Regions from separate parts of the Enterococcus sp. AZ196 genome, predicted to be linked through region 1. Evidence: riboswitches for the same ligand, from Rfam matches in the RefSeq annotation. Region 1 holds a riboswitch; the other holds the start of a gene.
What was found. Region 1 has a riboswitch for FMN ahead of IGI67_RS04305 (ECF transporter S component). Riboswitches for the same ligand answer to the same signal wherever they lie in the genome.
Positions count from the first base shown of each region.

Region 2: linked by a shared signal. The riboswitch ahead of IGI67_RS18095 (ECF transporter S component) and the one ahead of IGI67_RS04305 (ECF transporter S component) in region 1 are both predicted to bind FMN.

Region 1 is NZ_JBIPAM010000001.1:886,030-893,807, reverse strand. It holds gene scpB (SMC-Scp complex subunit ScpB) at 1-239, shown strand, start outside; gene IGI67_RS04310 (pseudouridine synthase) at 239-955, shown strand; FMN riboswitch at 1,025-1,143, shown strand; gene IGI67_RS04305 (ECF transporter S component) at 1,263-1,856, shown strand; gene IGI67_RS04300 (ferredoxin) at 1,918-2,127, opposite strand; gene IGI67_RS04295 (helix-turn-helix domain-containing protein) at 2,156-3,142, shown strand; gene IGI67_RS04290 (RecQ family ATP-dependent DNA helicase) at 3,133-4,524, shown strand; gene IGI67_RS04285 (LysM peptidoglycan-binding domain-containing protein) at 4,593-5,219, shown strand; gene cmk ((d)CMP kinase) at 5,280-5,951, shown strand; gene rpsA (30S ribosomal protein S1) at 6,098-7,315, shown strand; gene der (ribosome biogenesis GTPase Der) at 7,764-7,778, shown strand, end outside.
Region 2 is NZ_JBIPAM010000002.1:62,264-70,041, reverse strand. It holds gene IGI67_RS18105 (transketolase family protein) at 1-722, shown strand, start outside; gene IGI67_RS18100 (pyridoxamine 5'-phosphate oxidase family protein) at 763-1,218, opposite strand; gene IGI67_RS18095 (ECF transporter S component) at 1,218-1,817, opposite strand; FMN riboswitch at 1,946-2,060, opposite strand; gene IGI67_RS18090 (N-acetyltransferase family protein) at 2,149-2,568, opposite strand; gene IGI67_RS18085 (PspC domain-containing protein) at 2,851-3,144, shown strand; gene liaX (daptomycin-sensing surface protein LiaX) at 3,354-5,081, shown strand; gene IGI67_RS18075 (PspC domain-containing protein) at 5,098-5,388, shown strand; gene IGI67_RS18070 (helix-turn-helix domain-containing protein) at 5,808-7,364, shown strand; gene IGI67_RS18065 (response regulator transcription factor) at 7,531-7,778, opposite strand, start outside.

The DNA.
Region 1 (7,778 bases):
TTCAATCAAGTGGAGCTGTCCAAACGCTAGTAGCACGGCAATTGATTGAGGAAAAGGGACGTGTGGATGGCCCAGGTCGGGCGATCTTATATGGAACAAGTGCCTATTTCATGGACTATTTTGGTTTAAAAGATATGGAAGAATTACCAGATGTTCAAAAAATGGAAGAAGATTTAGCGGATGAGGATGAACCTTTGGATCTATTCTATGACCGCTTTAAAGAAGAGGATGAACAATAATGGAGAGATTGCAAAAAGTTATCGCGCACGCGGGAATTGCGTCACGACGTAAAGCTGAGGATTATATCACCGTTGGGCGGGTTAAGGTAAATGGCGAAGTTGTCAAGGAACTGGGAACAAAGGTTGGTAAGAAAGATATTGTGGAAGTTGATGGTGTACCAATCTATCAAGAGGACCATGTCTACTATTTATTTTACAAACCTCGTGGGGTTATCTCTGCTGTTGCTGATGATAAAAATCGAAAAGTTGTAACGGATTATTTTTCTGCTGTATCTGAAAGAATTTATCCAGTAGGACGATTAGATTACGATACATCTGGCATTTTACTTTTAACCAATGATGGAGATTTTTCACAAAAATTAGCTCATCCCAAACATCAAATTGATAAGGTTTATGTAGCGAAGGTAAAGGGTTATGCAGAGAAAAGAACTTTATTACCTTTAACAAAGGGAATACGAATTGAAGGCAAGAAAACAGCACCAGCTCGTTTTGAAATTCTGTCAACGGATAAAAAAGCTGAGACGAGTATTGTGGAGTTAACGATTCATGAAGGTAGAAATCACCAAGTCAAAAATATGTTAGCAGCAGTTGGTTTACCTGTTCAAAAGCTAAAGCGTGAACGTTATGGTGATTTAACTTTGCAAGGCTTGCGTCCAGGAGAGTATCGCAGATTAAATAGTAAGGAAATCAATACTTTGATGAACCAGGCAAGGTAACCAAGTCAATTACTTGTTTTTTGATAGTAAAATTGTTATAGTGAATTTACAATAAAAAAATAATTTAAGGTTCGTCTTCAGGGGCAGGGTGAAAATCCCGACCGGCGGTAATAGTCCGCGAACTGCGTAAGCAGCCGAATCGGTTTGATTCCGATACCGACAGTACAGTCTGGATAAAGAAGATAGAGCTTATTTGAGTGAGTCTGAATTCAAGTAACTCTATGCTTTTTCTGAAGCATAGAGTTTTTTTGTGGAAAATAACGCTCAAATAGTTCGATGAAGATGATTCCGAAACGGAGGATTTCAGATGAAGAACTTAAGGTTACAAAAAATGACAGCAGTGGCAGTAGCAGCAGCAATGGGACTAATTTTACAGTTTATCGCATTTCCAATTGTTCCAATGTTTCCCTTTCTAAAGTTAGACTTTAGTGACATTCCAGTCCTAATTAATATGTTTATCTTTGGACCATTAACAGGAGTCGTTACTGCGTTTATTCGGTCATTACTACATTTAACTATGAGCGGTTTTTCCATTGATAATATGATTGGAGATTTCGCCAGCTTCTTTGCATCAACGTTGTATACATTACCGATATTCTTAATGTTCAGAAAAAAAACATCTTCGAAACGAGTATTGGGTCTTGGATTAGGGATTTTAGCAATGACGATTTTTATGAGCATTGCAAATTATTTTGTGATCACGCCACTCTATTTAAAGGCCTTTGGACTTTCTGCAGGTCAAATGCTAGGGATGGGATTAGGTCGCTATATTTTAGTAGGTATCGTTCCATTTAACATTTTGAAGGGAATAATCGTCAGTGTGGCCTTCTTAGTATTACATGCAAAATTATTGCCTTGGCTATCGAAAAAAACATTAACTTCACAACATCATTCAGCATAAATGTGCTTAAAAAAATCTCAGACCAAGCGTCTGAGATTTTTTTTGATGATATGTGTTATTATTATTTCTGATATAGTATAGCATGCGACGGGCAGCGCTTGGCAGCTTCAATGACTGTAGCCTGCTGGTCTTTAGGGATAAATTCATGAGTTGCTCCAGGCTCGCCGACAAAAAGAACGAGACCATCATCTGTGTAATCAAAAATTTCTGAAGCGATTGTTTGGCATAAACCACAAGCAATACAACGTTCGGGAATGATTTCGCATTTCATTTTTTCACCTTCCAGAGGAGATTTTACTATGACTTTTTTTATTTTAACGTTATTTCAGACTGGCTACAAGTTAAGAACCTCCACTTTATATCATTTATTAGTGGGAAAAAGAACTAGCTCAGTATTGCTCCATGGTTTTTTTTATAAGAATTTGGCTTATTTAGGGGCACTGCCAAATTTAAAAGAAGAAACATTTCAAAAAGAACTTCAACAATTGATAAATCAGAAGTTGATTGTAGTTGATGACGGTTTTGGAAGGATGACAAAAGAAGGAGAAAAGCTATTAACAAGTGATTTTTTTGATTTGAGCGGACTGAATAATTTACGCTATGGTCGAATGCGAGAGAATTCGTGGCAAATGATTCTCTTCGCGGTACAAGTTGTCAGTAATTTATCCTTTAATGAAAATGATTACCTTCCGATTGAAAATAGACCGTATTACTTGCAGCAAATAAAAAAATGGTTGGCAACTTCACAACCTAATTTAATAAGAAAATTCTATCAGGAATTAACAAGTATTTTAAAAGAATTGCCACAGGTAGAGGCGGATTTTTTAGCCAATCAATTTTCAGGCTATGGGTTTCAAGGTAAAACTGCTTTTCAATTGTTTCCTGATAAATGGCAAGAGTTTCCTTGGAATATCCTTTATCGCCAGCGTGCGATTGATCTTTTTTTTGCACAGATCGAAGACGGTGAAATATCAAGATTATTGTTACGGTTAGACCAGCAAAATATCAATCAAAGCATGTTAAAGACAAAAGAGTTCTTTCTAGCAGGGAAAACAATGAATGAAATTTTGGAGTTGCGTCATTTGAAACAAGGGACTATCAATGACCATTTTATCGAATGGGGTTTAATGGATAAAGATTTTCCATATGAACGATTTGAGAGAGTCGATTTTAGCGCTCTTAACGAGGAACAAGTAATCCATGCTCATTATCAAGATTATGAGGTGCCTTACTTAACTTTCCGCTTGTCGCAACTCTATTATTTGAGGAGAAAACAATGGAGCTGATAGAGTTACTAAAGACAAAATTTAATTATGATCATTTTCGACCGGGGCAGCAGGAGATCATTGAGTCTCTTCTATCTGGTAATTCTGTCCTTGGAATGCTACCAACAGGAACGGGGAAGTCCTTATGTTATCAATTACCGGGATATTTACTTGAGGGTACTGTAATCATTATTTCGCCTTTGATATCTTTAATGGAAGACCAGGTAACTCAATTGCAAAGGCTTGGGGAAAAGCGTGCGGTCGCTTTGAATAGCGTACTATCATCTTGGGAAAAACAATTGGTCTTAAGTGAAGCGCAGAAGTATAAGTTTATTTTTATGAGCCCGGAAATGTTTTTGACAGCTAACGTTCAAAAAACTTTACAAGCGATGAAATTGTCCTTGGTTGTGGTTGATGAGGCTCATTGTATTTCACAGTGGGGAATTGATTTTCGACCAGAATATCTAAAACTAGCAGATGGTATAAAGAAGATTAACGTATCATTAGTTCTGGCGCTGACAGCTACAGCCACCAGATCTGTACGCCAGGATATCCAGCGCTTACTATTTAATGACGAAGCACAGGAGTTTATATATTCAGTTGATCGACCGAATATTAGTTTTTTTGTTTATCAAGGGGATAAATTGAAGAAATTACAAGAGTTAGTTGAGTCATTAGCGGGTTCAGGAATTGTTTATTGTGCCACACGAAAAAAAGTGGAGGAACTGTATAAGTTACTTAAGCAAACTCATGCTGTTGCTTACTATCATGGAGGACTCAGCGGTCAAGAACGGCGAATGTTGCAACAGCAATTTCTAGCTGGAGATTTACAGTTGTTAATTGCAACAAATGCTTTTGGAATGGGGATTAACAAAGACAATATTCGGTTTGTTATTCACTATGATTTACCGGATTCACCTGAGAATTATTTGCAAGAAGTAGGTCGAGCTGGTAGAGATGGCCAACCTAGTCAAGCCATTCTACTTTATGAAGAAGGCGATGAACATATTCATCATTTTCTACAAGAACAAACGAATCAATCAAAAAAATTATTTGAAATCAAACAAAAAATAACAGATCTCGTTTTTGAAGATCCTCTGATTAAAAAATGGGAGCAATTTTTTCCTAATCAAGAATCACGCTTGCTAGATTTATTAAGTAAGAGAGGAGTAACAAAAAAAGTACAATTAAAAAAAATGTTAGATTATATTTCAACTGCAAACTGTCGTCGCAAATTTTTAGTATCCTATTTTGACGAGACGCTTCATAAGAAAAATTCAAATTGCTGTGATAACGATGGGGCCACTTTAGCAATAAAAATAAGTAAAGAAATACCGTCCGAAACACCATTTACTTGGCAAAAAATAGTTCAAAAAATTTTTAAAAATGCTAAGAAAGATTGAAAAGTAACGCCACTTTTTCAAGAGCTATGGTATAATACATGGCGATAGCATTTAGGAGGTTAGAGAAATTGAGTAGAAAAGATCGCTATAACGATACGAACAATGAACCGTGGGATCAACATATTTACGAATCTGATAGTGAAGAAGAAACATATTCACGTAGCCAGTCTCGTCGTAGTGGTGGTAACAAAGGTGGCGGAAATACGAAATTCTTGACAATTCTGGTCGCATTATTGTTAGCCCTTATTTTGATTCCCGCGGGTGCCTTTTTCTGGATTACTCGTGGAGATGATAAACCAGCGGCCTCTCCTGAGAGCACAACGCAGGTATCAAAGGTATCTTCAACAGAGAAATCCAGTACTGAAGAAAGTAGCGCCGAAGAAAGTAGTTCAACAACAGAGTCTGAAGCAAATCAGCAGTCACAACAACAAGCGGCTGAACAGCAAGCGGCAGAACAACAAGCAGCAGCACAGCAACAAGCGCAACAACAGGCACAGCAACAACAACAAACTCAGCAAAATCAAGACAATACACAAAATGATGCAAATGCTCAGTATGGAACAGTTCAGGCAGGCGAAGGTCCAAAACAAATTGCTGGACGTTATGGGTTGAGTGTTGATGAATTTTTGAAACTTAATGGTATGACTTTGGATAGTTTTTACTTTGATCCAGGCCAACAAGTGCGTGTTAAATAATTTGAATATCTTGCCGTAATCGTTAGCGATTACGGTTTATTTATTGAAAAGAGGCAGAACATGGAAAAAATTTCAATTGCAATTGATGGTCCGGCATCTTCAGGAAAGAGTACAGTAGCTAAGATTCTAGCAAGAGACTTTGATTTTATTTATGTTGATACTGGTGCGATGTATCGTGCTATTACTTTCTTAGCAATCAAATATCAGGTCGCATTTTCAGACGAGTCAGCTTTAGCTGAACTGACAAAAAAATATCCAATTACTTTCAAACAATCTGTTCATGGACAGTTAGTATTTGCGAATGGTGAAGAGATTACTCAGGCGATTCGTCAGCCCGATGTAACTGCAGCTGTATCAGAAGTTTCCGCTCATGCTAAAGTTAGAAACGAATTGGTGGAAGCACAGCGGCAGTTGGCTGAAGCAGGCGGAATTGTAATGGACGGACGAGATATTGGTACAACAGTCTTACCAGAAGCGGAAGTAAAAATTTTCTTAGTAGCAAGTGTCGAAGAACGAGCACAACGCCGATACAAAGAAAATCAAGAAAAGGGAATCGATATGGACTTTGAAGCAATTAAAGAAGCTATTGCAAAGCGTGATTATTTAGATTCGCATCGCAGTGTTTCTCCGCTTGTACAGGCTGCAGATGCTCAATTGGTGGATACGACGGGAATGTCGATCGATCAGGTAGTAACGAAGATTAAAGAGGTTATATGTTCAAAAGGTTTCTAAATTTTGGATAAAATCGATAAATAAAGCGAATTTCTTTCGATTTTTTAGAAAAAAAGAAGAAATCGCTTTATTTTTCATGTGGATTACTCTAAAATAGAATATGTAGTGTATTTTACGTAGAATTGTTGGTAAGGAGGACAAACGACATGACAGAATTAGAACAAAATTCGATGGACAACGAAAATGTTTCCATGGAAGCAGCAATGGAAAGTGTGCATGAAGTTCAAGTTGGCGATATTGTTAAAGGTGAGGTGCTCGCCTTAGAAGATAAACAAGTTATCGTTGGTATTGAAGGTGCAGGGGTAGAAGGTGTAGTTCCTGCTAAAGAGCTTTCAACATTACCTGTTGAAGATATCAATGAAGAAGTCAAGGTTGGCGATATTCTTGATTTAGTCGTTATCTCTTCTATCGGAAAAGACAAAGAAAATGGTAGTTATCTCCTTTCTAAACGTCGCTTGGATGCGAAGAAAGTTTGGGAGGACATCGAAAAGGATTTCCAAGATGGAAAAATTATCGAAGCACCGGTAACTAGCAGTGTTAAAGGTGGTTTAGTCGTTGACGTGGGGGTACGTGGTTTTGTGCCAGCATCAATGATTGATGATCATTTTGTTGATGATTTTTCAGCTTATACTGGAAAGACATTGAAATTCAAAATTATTGAAATCGAACCTTCTGAGAATCGTTTGATTCTATCCCATAAAGCAGTTGTTGAAGCTGAAAAAGCAGAGAAGAAAAAAGAAATTTTAGCAGATTTATACGAAGGCCAAGTAATTAAAGGCCAAGTTGCTCGTTTAACAGACTTCGGTGCCTTTATTGATCTTGGTGGTATTGACGGTTTGGTTCACGTATCAGAAATTTCTCATAGTCATGTGGCGAAACCATCAGATGTTTTGACTGTTGGCGATGAAGTAGAAGTTCAAGTCCTTTCTGTTGATCCGGAAAAGGAACGTATCTCATTATCAATCAAGGCGAATCTCCCTGGACCTTGGACAGATATCGAGGAAAAAGCAGCACCAGGTTCTATACTCGAAGGAACTGTGAAGCGATTGACTAGTTTTGGTGCTTTCGTTGAGATTTTTCCTGGAGTAGAAGGTTTAGTTCACATTTCTCAAATTTCTCATAAACATATTGCTACACCACACGAAGTTTTGCATGAAGGGGATCAAGTAAAAGTAAAAGTATTAGAAGTTCATCCTGAAGATCATCGTGTGGCACTTTCAATCAAGGTGTTGGAAGAGAAACCTGAGGAAACTAAATCAGAACCTGTGGAAGAAGAATCCTATGAATTGCCTGAAGAAAATACTGGTTTTACTATGGGCGACATCTTGGGTGACGCTTTAAGTGATGAATCAGAAGAAGAGTAATTTTCCATTAAAGACGTGCGTGAGCACGTCTTTTTTTGCCTAAATCGAAGGAGAAATTTGCGTTATTTACTGGAACGGTGAACTGACTAAAGCCACAAAGTGTAATTTTATTATTATTTACTAGATGAAAATGGCTCCTTCTCTTGCAAGAAGAAGTTTTCTTAGTTAAACTAAGGAGAATTTGAAAAAAGAATGCAGCCGTTAGTTCTACCTTCTGCTTTTGAAAAAAATAGTAGAAGAGTATGTAATTGAATCTAAATAGATTTTGTGGAGATTTATTAAAATAATTTGAAATTATCCTGGTTTTACAGTTTGTTTTAACAGATGACGGGAGTTTTGTTACTGATCTTCTAAGGAACGTACTAAATATTAGGATAGATACTGTGAGCATCGGGCTCAATTTTTTTGAAAAAATTTAATACATTAATTAGAAACGGGGAGTTAAGTTATGTCAAATCCTACA
Region 2 (7,778 bases), on a different contig from region 1:
AGCGTCCTTTTGCCAGCAGCTTCGCGATTTTCGAGGCAGGCCGAGCTTATGAGCAAATTCGTAATGCGGTTGCCTACCAAAAATTGAACGTGACAATCGCTGCGACCCATGCTGGAATCACTGTCGGTGAGGATGGTGGTTCGCATCAGGCGATCGAAGATATTACACTGATGCGGGTGATTCCCGGAATGACGATCCTTAATCCAGTCGATGATCTGGAAACAGAAGCGGCAATTGAGACGATTATGGAACATGAGGGTCCTGTTTATCTAAGATTAGGCCGATTAGCTGTTGAAAGAGTTCATGAGACGAAACAATCATTCGTGATTGGTAAGGCTGAGACCTTGGTAGATGGAAATAATGGTACGATTATCGCAACAGGATTGATGGTGCAGGAAGCGTTAGCCGCTGCGAAAGAGCTAGCGGAGCAAGGGATCAACGTTCGTGTATTGAACTTTTCAACCATCAAACCTTTGGACGAAGAAATGGTTTTACAAGCAGCCAAAGAAACGCCTTGGATCATAACTGCAGAAGAGCATAGCGTAATTGGTGGACTTGGCAGTGCAGTTTCTGAATTCTTATCAGAAAATCAGCCAACGAAAGTCGTTAAAGTTGGTGTTCAGGATCAGTTTGGGCAATCAGGCAATCCGGAGTTGCTGAAAGAACATTATGGATTAACGGCAAAGTGTATTGTTGAAAAAGCGAAACAATTGGATCGTTAATCAAAAGGAGATCAAACGAAATTTCGTCTGATCTCCTTTTCTAATCATAATTCACAATCTCAGCTTTTTCCTGCTCAAAATCAATAAACAGTTGAAAGCCATTGTCATCTTTGTCTTGATCCCAGATTTCTACCAATTTGGGTACCACTTCGATTAGAATTTCACTGTCCTTGTGAGGATAGGCATTGTAGCTCTTTTCCCAGTGTTTTTGATACAAGGTTTGAAAAGAGCGGTCCTCTTGGTCGACAACTAATCCATGATTAATGGCGATGCCTTCGATCTGAACGCCCCAGTGACAGATCGCCACTTGGGGATTTTCGAGCAACTGTTTGGTTTTACGAAAGTTCTTATCTGTTTTGAATAAGATTTTCTGATCATGGATAATGACGCTGACATTCCGAACCATGACATGATCATTCAGGCTGGTAGCCAGAGCCATGATCTTTTTTCTTCCGAGCTTCTGATAGAAGAGCGCAACTGCCTTTTGAAATTCCACTATAAAAACTCCCGTCTAAGAAAAATTGCTCGCAGGCGATCCAGAGAAAAATAGACGACTGCGGTAGTGACGCCGTATTTGATCAAATTAAACGGTATGATCCCGATTATGACTAATTTCCACACGCTGTCTACCATCGGATTGACTGCTTGGGTCATCGCGATAATCGCTTCCATCGACAAGCCATACAGCTTCGTGTAAAAAGGGATGATAAAATATACATTTGATAAGCAGGCAACAAAAGTCACAACAGCAGTACCGGCTAACATGCCCTTTAAGGCGGATCCCTTGTTCATTGAACGCTGATAGATCCAACTAGCGGGTAAAATAAAGCTGACACTCAAAAGAAAGTTTTGGATTTCTCCAGTAAACATCGAAGCCGTTCCGACTGTGGCTAGTTTGATCATGAGTTTGATCAATACGATGAAGATACCCGAAACAGGTCCCAGCAGAAACGTTCCTAATAATTCAGGAACACCCGCCAAATCAAAATCCATAAACGGCGGCATGAACGGCAGCGGGAACTTGAAGAGCATCAACACATAGGAGAGCGCCCCAAAAATCGCGATCATCACTAATTTTCTTGCAGTAAATTTCATTTCAACACACCTTTCTTAAAACATAAAAAAGAACCTTACAACAACATTTGCAAGGCACAGTCAAAGTAGAAAAAGGGTGTATTGATTCGTCAAATAGCGTTTGTTATCTGAACGATCAACAAACACACGCTTTTCTTCTTCCATCCAGACTGTACTGTCGGTCTCAGAATTGCACTGAGTCAGCCAAAAGGCTCGCGGACTATCACCGCCGGTCGGGAATTAAACCCTGCCCTGAAGAACTTATTGTGTTTATTTTCACATGTTTTTAATCCAAATGCAAGCGTTTTTTATGTCTGAATTCAGATAAGTTGGATTTTTACGGAAGAAATGGCTAACGATAAATCATGTTCCAATACGCCTCATGGTCGTTTACTTCCTCGAGCTTTTCCCAGCCTTCCTTTTCATAAAAAGTCAAAGCCGGGGTGTTTTGTGATACGCATTTCAAACTCATCGGACGTTTTAACTGCTGTTTGGCTTTTTCCAAGAGCTGGTGTCCCGTTCCTTGTCCTTTAAAATGAGTGTCGACAAATAAGCAATGAATGAAATTATCTGGCAGATAGAAGGAAATGAAGCCAAGAATTGTTTTATCTGCCTCTGCGACAAAAATCGATTCGTCCTTTGTATCGCGGTCGAAATCTGTTAGGTGCATTTGTTTCGGATCACTCCAATAAAAGGTTTTTTGGCGACTTTCCAAGTAAAGCTTCTGCAGTCTTGGCTTATCTTGTGGTGTTATTTCGCGAATCTGAATCAAGCAAACATCTCCTTCTGATCATAAAAGCTTTCATTGATTAAAAAGCATTTTAACAGTTTTTTGATAAATCTCAACAGTTAGGCATGATCAAGGAGCGTTATCATACTAAATAATTAGAGCAAAAATACGTCTTTCGCCCTATGACGAAGTAAAGGAAATTCTGCATAATAAGGACATAAGATAAAAACACATCGCAAGTGGGAAGATCGAAATGAACGAAATCTAAAATAAGATGGGATTCTCGAAAATAGTGTTTTTGGAAAATAAAGGAAGAGAGTGAACATGATGAAAAAAATGACGAAATCACAAAACAATCGAGTATTGACAGGAACAATAGCGGGAGTCGCGGAATATTTTGGGATCGATCCTACCATTGCACGAGTGGCATTTGTTTTCAGCAACTTTTTCTTAGACGGCGCACCGATTTTACTGTACTTCGTATTAATGGCAATCATGCCAAAAGCAGAAAGCCGCAATCAATCTTACGAACGTCCGTATAGTCGTCCGGAGCGTCAGCCTAAGCGTCAACCCAAGCAAGCAGAGACAACTGCTGACGATGCGTGGAGTGACTTTTAATTAGAAAAACAAGGATTGTTTACCATCAATCTTACTATATAAATTGAAAGAGTGGGCTGCTAAAAAAGCGATCCACTTTTTTTTATGAGTCGGGCAAGGGGCAGCAGGTGTTGAGAGAAAGGAAGAAAGATAGTCCTTTCGACCCATGACGATTAAAAAAGGAATGTGCATAATAGAGTTACAGAACATTTCGTTGAGGAGAGATTAGCATGAATGAACGGGAAAAAATCTTAGAATCGATTAAAAAAGGCATCCTTTCTCCAGAAGAAGGGTTAGATTTGTTAGAAAGTCTAGGTTTAAAAGACACAGAGACCCAAACGAAAGAAACAGCAGAGGACGTAGTAGCCCCCGTAGCTGAATCAAATGAACCGATAGAGCTGGAAAAAGCTGTTGAATCTGAAGAGATACCAGAAACTGAAGCAAGTACAGCTTCTGAAGAGAGCTTCGCAACCGAAGAAGAACCACAATCAGAAGAGTTCACCTATGAAGAAACAACTGCTTCATCAGAAGTACCAGAATTTAACGAGACTTCTGAACAGGAACCTGAGATGGAAGCAGAAACCGTTGAAGAAGCGCTCCAAGAAAATAATCAGCCCTCCGACAGTGTGGCCAGTATGATTGATGAATGGGAGAACAAGGCGGAGCCTGAAACGAAGGAAACAGATCCCGTCAGATCGAAAATCGATGAGTTTGATCTGGCACTGCAAACTAAAATTGAAGCTCTTCGAGAGAAAAAGGAAGAGTTTAGGGAACTAAACCTTGAGGCTGAATTAGGAATTATCTCTGCGGAGAATGAAGTGATATATAAGCAAATGAAAATTGAGCTGAAGGAACTAGAGGAAGAAATCGAATTGCTGAAGCACGAACGAAAAGCAATCGACGAAGACCTTTTCGCATCTCCAGAGAGACCATATGTCTCAGATGGCTTTTTTGAAGTACCTGATGATTTTGAGGAACAAAAGTATCGTCCGATGGATCGCCCTCAGGTGGAACCGAATGACTGGGCAAGCCGTATCGGACGGGTCGTAAACAAAGCGGCTGGAAGAGTCTCTGATAAAGTGAACAATGATTTTGATTGGAAAAATATCAATCAAAAATTTTACGGGACAGCCAAGACACACTTCAGTCATCAATTTACTTTTGAAGATATCGACGCGAAAACCATCGATATCAAGCTTGCCAAAGGAAAGATAATTTTGAAGACGTGGGAAGATGAAACAATCAATGATGTCAAAGTAGAAGCATCCGCAGCTTTGCTTGGTCAAATGGATGAGCCGGATCCGCTTGATGCATTCTTAGAGCGCAGCCGAATCGATGTGAACAACTACCAGATATTATTCCACGTACCAAATAAAAGAGTCGATGCGAAGTTAACTTTCTATTTGCCAAAACGACAGTACAATAATTTATCGCTGCGCTTATTGAATGGAGACTTGATGATTGACGAGCTTGCCGCAAAAAATACAGCAATCAAGGCGACCAACGGGACGATCCTAATCAAAGAGCTCGATGCTTCGATGCTTGAATTTGAAGGAACAAACAATCAGGTTGAAATCCGCGAAGGTCAAATTTTAGACGCATCGATCGAGACTGTGACTGGAACGATTATTTCAAGAGCAGATGTCGTTCGATCGGAATATTCACTGATCAACGGGGACATTAAACTAACGGCAAAAAATGACGACTTGAAAAAAATCGAGGCACAATCGGTCAATGGGGACGTCAAAGTATCATTGCCGCAAACCGTTGGGATTGAAGGTTCTGCTAAAACAGGAATTGGAACCATCAATTACCGCTTTGCCAATTGTGAAACAGTCCAGGAACGAAGCGGGGACACACAAAAAGTTTTGCATTTTCAACGAGCCGCAGGAGGAGCGGCCCAAATCGAGGTTTCTTCTAAGGCAGGAAATATTTTCTTGAAGGATTATGATAAATAGAAGGGAACAACCAAAAATGAGAAAAAGAATGACGAAATCACAAACGAATCGCATGCTGACAGGTACGATTGGAGGGATCGCGGAATATTTTGGAATCGATCCAACCATTGCCCGAGTTATCTTTGTATTCCTCAGCCTGGTTTTAGCTGGAATGCCAGTCTTCTTTTATATACTGCTAGCACTAATCGTGCCAAGAGCAGACAGTCGCAATGCTTCTTACCAACAAAGTTATGAGCGGCCTAAAAAAACAAAAGCGCAGCGTAGACGGGCAGAAGCAGAAGAAGAGGAAAATTGGAGCGACTTCTAGTCCAATATCTTATGCCCAACAATGAATCACGGCGTTTCACAGGACATCCTTAGTTTTTAGGGATGTCTTTTTTTGTTCTTTTTAAGATGAAAAGTGAAAAAAATCAAACCAAGCGGCCATATAGAACATAATAAAATTAATGCTTCCCCTCTGTTAGATTATTCATAATTAAAATTCAATTAACAATATATAAGTTCTTTAATGTTGAATTTAATAAAATTATTGCTAACTATGTTTGAAAAACACTAGGTAGATGGATAGAAAAAGGGTAGAATAAAAATGATATGGGCACTTCCAAATAAAACACTACCGTTATTTTATTTGTTTTAGAAAGAATATTGTTAGTTTTGACGTAAGGACGTTTAAGAGCATAGTCACCATATACTCATATCAACTTTAGTTAATTTGGAGGAGAAAGAATGGATTTTCGCCAGGTTTTAGGAGTAAGCAATCGACGTAGATTAAAATTGATTGAGCTATTGTATTATAACCGAGATGGCACACCAAGTGAGAAGCTCACCAGTGAGTTGAAATGTTCATTACCGATTTTATTGAGTGACATTAGTTTGATAAATGCGCAGCAGAATAAATATTTTTTGGTTGAAAAGGACAATGGCTTGTACCAAGTTAAGCTCATGGAGGACATCAGTATTGGAAAACTCTACGCTGAAGCGCTGACTCATTCGCCAGAATTTCAAATTGTTGAGAAGCTGTTGTATGAGGAGCATGACAACATCAGCACTTTATCAAAATCACTGTTTTTGAGCTCATCCAACGCACAACGCTACTTAAAAAAACTAGAGCCTTCTTTAAAAAAGGCAGGAATATATTTATGTTATCGACCACTGCGGTTGGAAGGTGAAGAAAGCACAATACGGCACTTTTACTACCGCTACTTCATCGAAAAGCATTATTCCTTGAAGACCGTGCTGCCTAATTTGAATGATTTTCAGCTGCGGTCAATTGAAAAATTTGTACAGGAATTTGTTTCGATTAACGGTTTGTACAAAAAGCATATTTTTCAAAAACGTTTGACCTACACGATTTTTATCAGCCTATGGCGAATGAAGAATGGGCATTATTTTCCTGCAGAAGCCTTGCGGACAGAAGGCTTATTGTTGCCGGATAGTGAGACGATCATCCCTTTTAAAAGTCTAGTGTCTGATGTTTTTGGTCTATCACTAACGGATGAAGTCATGCGGGATTGCTTGTGGCTGTCCTATTCAGATGCAGTCGTCTTCAGTAAAGCCCACAGAGAACAGGCTCTAGCGGATAATTCACGGTATCGTCAATTGTTTAAGAAGCACCTGACGCTGACGAATGCGTTTATGAAATTAATGGGAGATTCCCCCGAGGAAGAACGAGTGCTAGAATTAACCACGACTCTAGTAAATGCTGTTTATCTTTATGATGAGAGGGGCGAGTTTGTCTCCATCCTTCGAAAAAATCGAACGATCTTTTTGAAAATGGTGGAGATCATGCATCAGCACGCAGTAGAGAAGGTCACAGAAATCACGAAAACCTTTGTTCAAACCTATGGCATCTATCAAAATAAGGACTTCATTACTAATTATGTCTATCTGCTGCTGACAGCCGAAGTCGATAGTTTGGAACGATTGGCTTCTCAGGATCAGATCCTTCATCTGTTGTTGATTTCGGATCTTTCGCCAACGGAAGAGGAATTCATCTCGAAGGTCATTACCCAGATTGTTTACGGGAACTTTGAAATCCATCATTTTGAGGACATTTGGGATGGCGATGAAGAGCTAATAGAAAAAATCTTGACCTACGATGGCTTGATTACCACCGGATCAAGGGAAGGATTGCCCAAAGAATTTCCTTTAGTTTCGATGGACCCATATATCACACCACAATCAATTGTCGCGATCCAAAACCTAGTCAATGAATTGTCCGAAAAGCTGTTTAAAAAATCCTTAGCAGAAAAAGAAAGTTTTATGCGAGAAATGGCTGATTAAGGGATGAGAGGTACTAGAAGATAAGAGCTTCTACCGATTGGTGAAATCTACGACTTAAAACAATTAAAGCCGAACGACCATATACTATCATAATGGATAGGAATAAGGGCGTTCGGCTTTTGTTTTGTTAAGTATTTTTCAATCAGTTAAGAGAAACTATCCCGTTTTAACTGTTTAAAAAAAGATGATTTATAGCGTTCATTTTCTCAAGTGCCGGCTTTATTCTTCTGCGAGAAATCGCACAGGAATGAATCATATCGAAATAGACGGCTCCTGCCGCGCGATCAATCTGAACAATGTTTTCCAAATTCACGACGTAAGAACGGTGTGCTTTAAAGAAACGCTCGTCCAATTTCTCGATTTCTCCAAGAGTGGCATAAAAATTAACTAACCGAGATTTACAAATAAGACGGA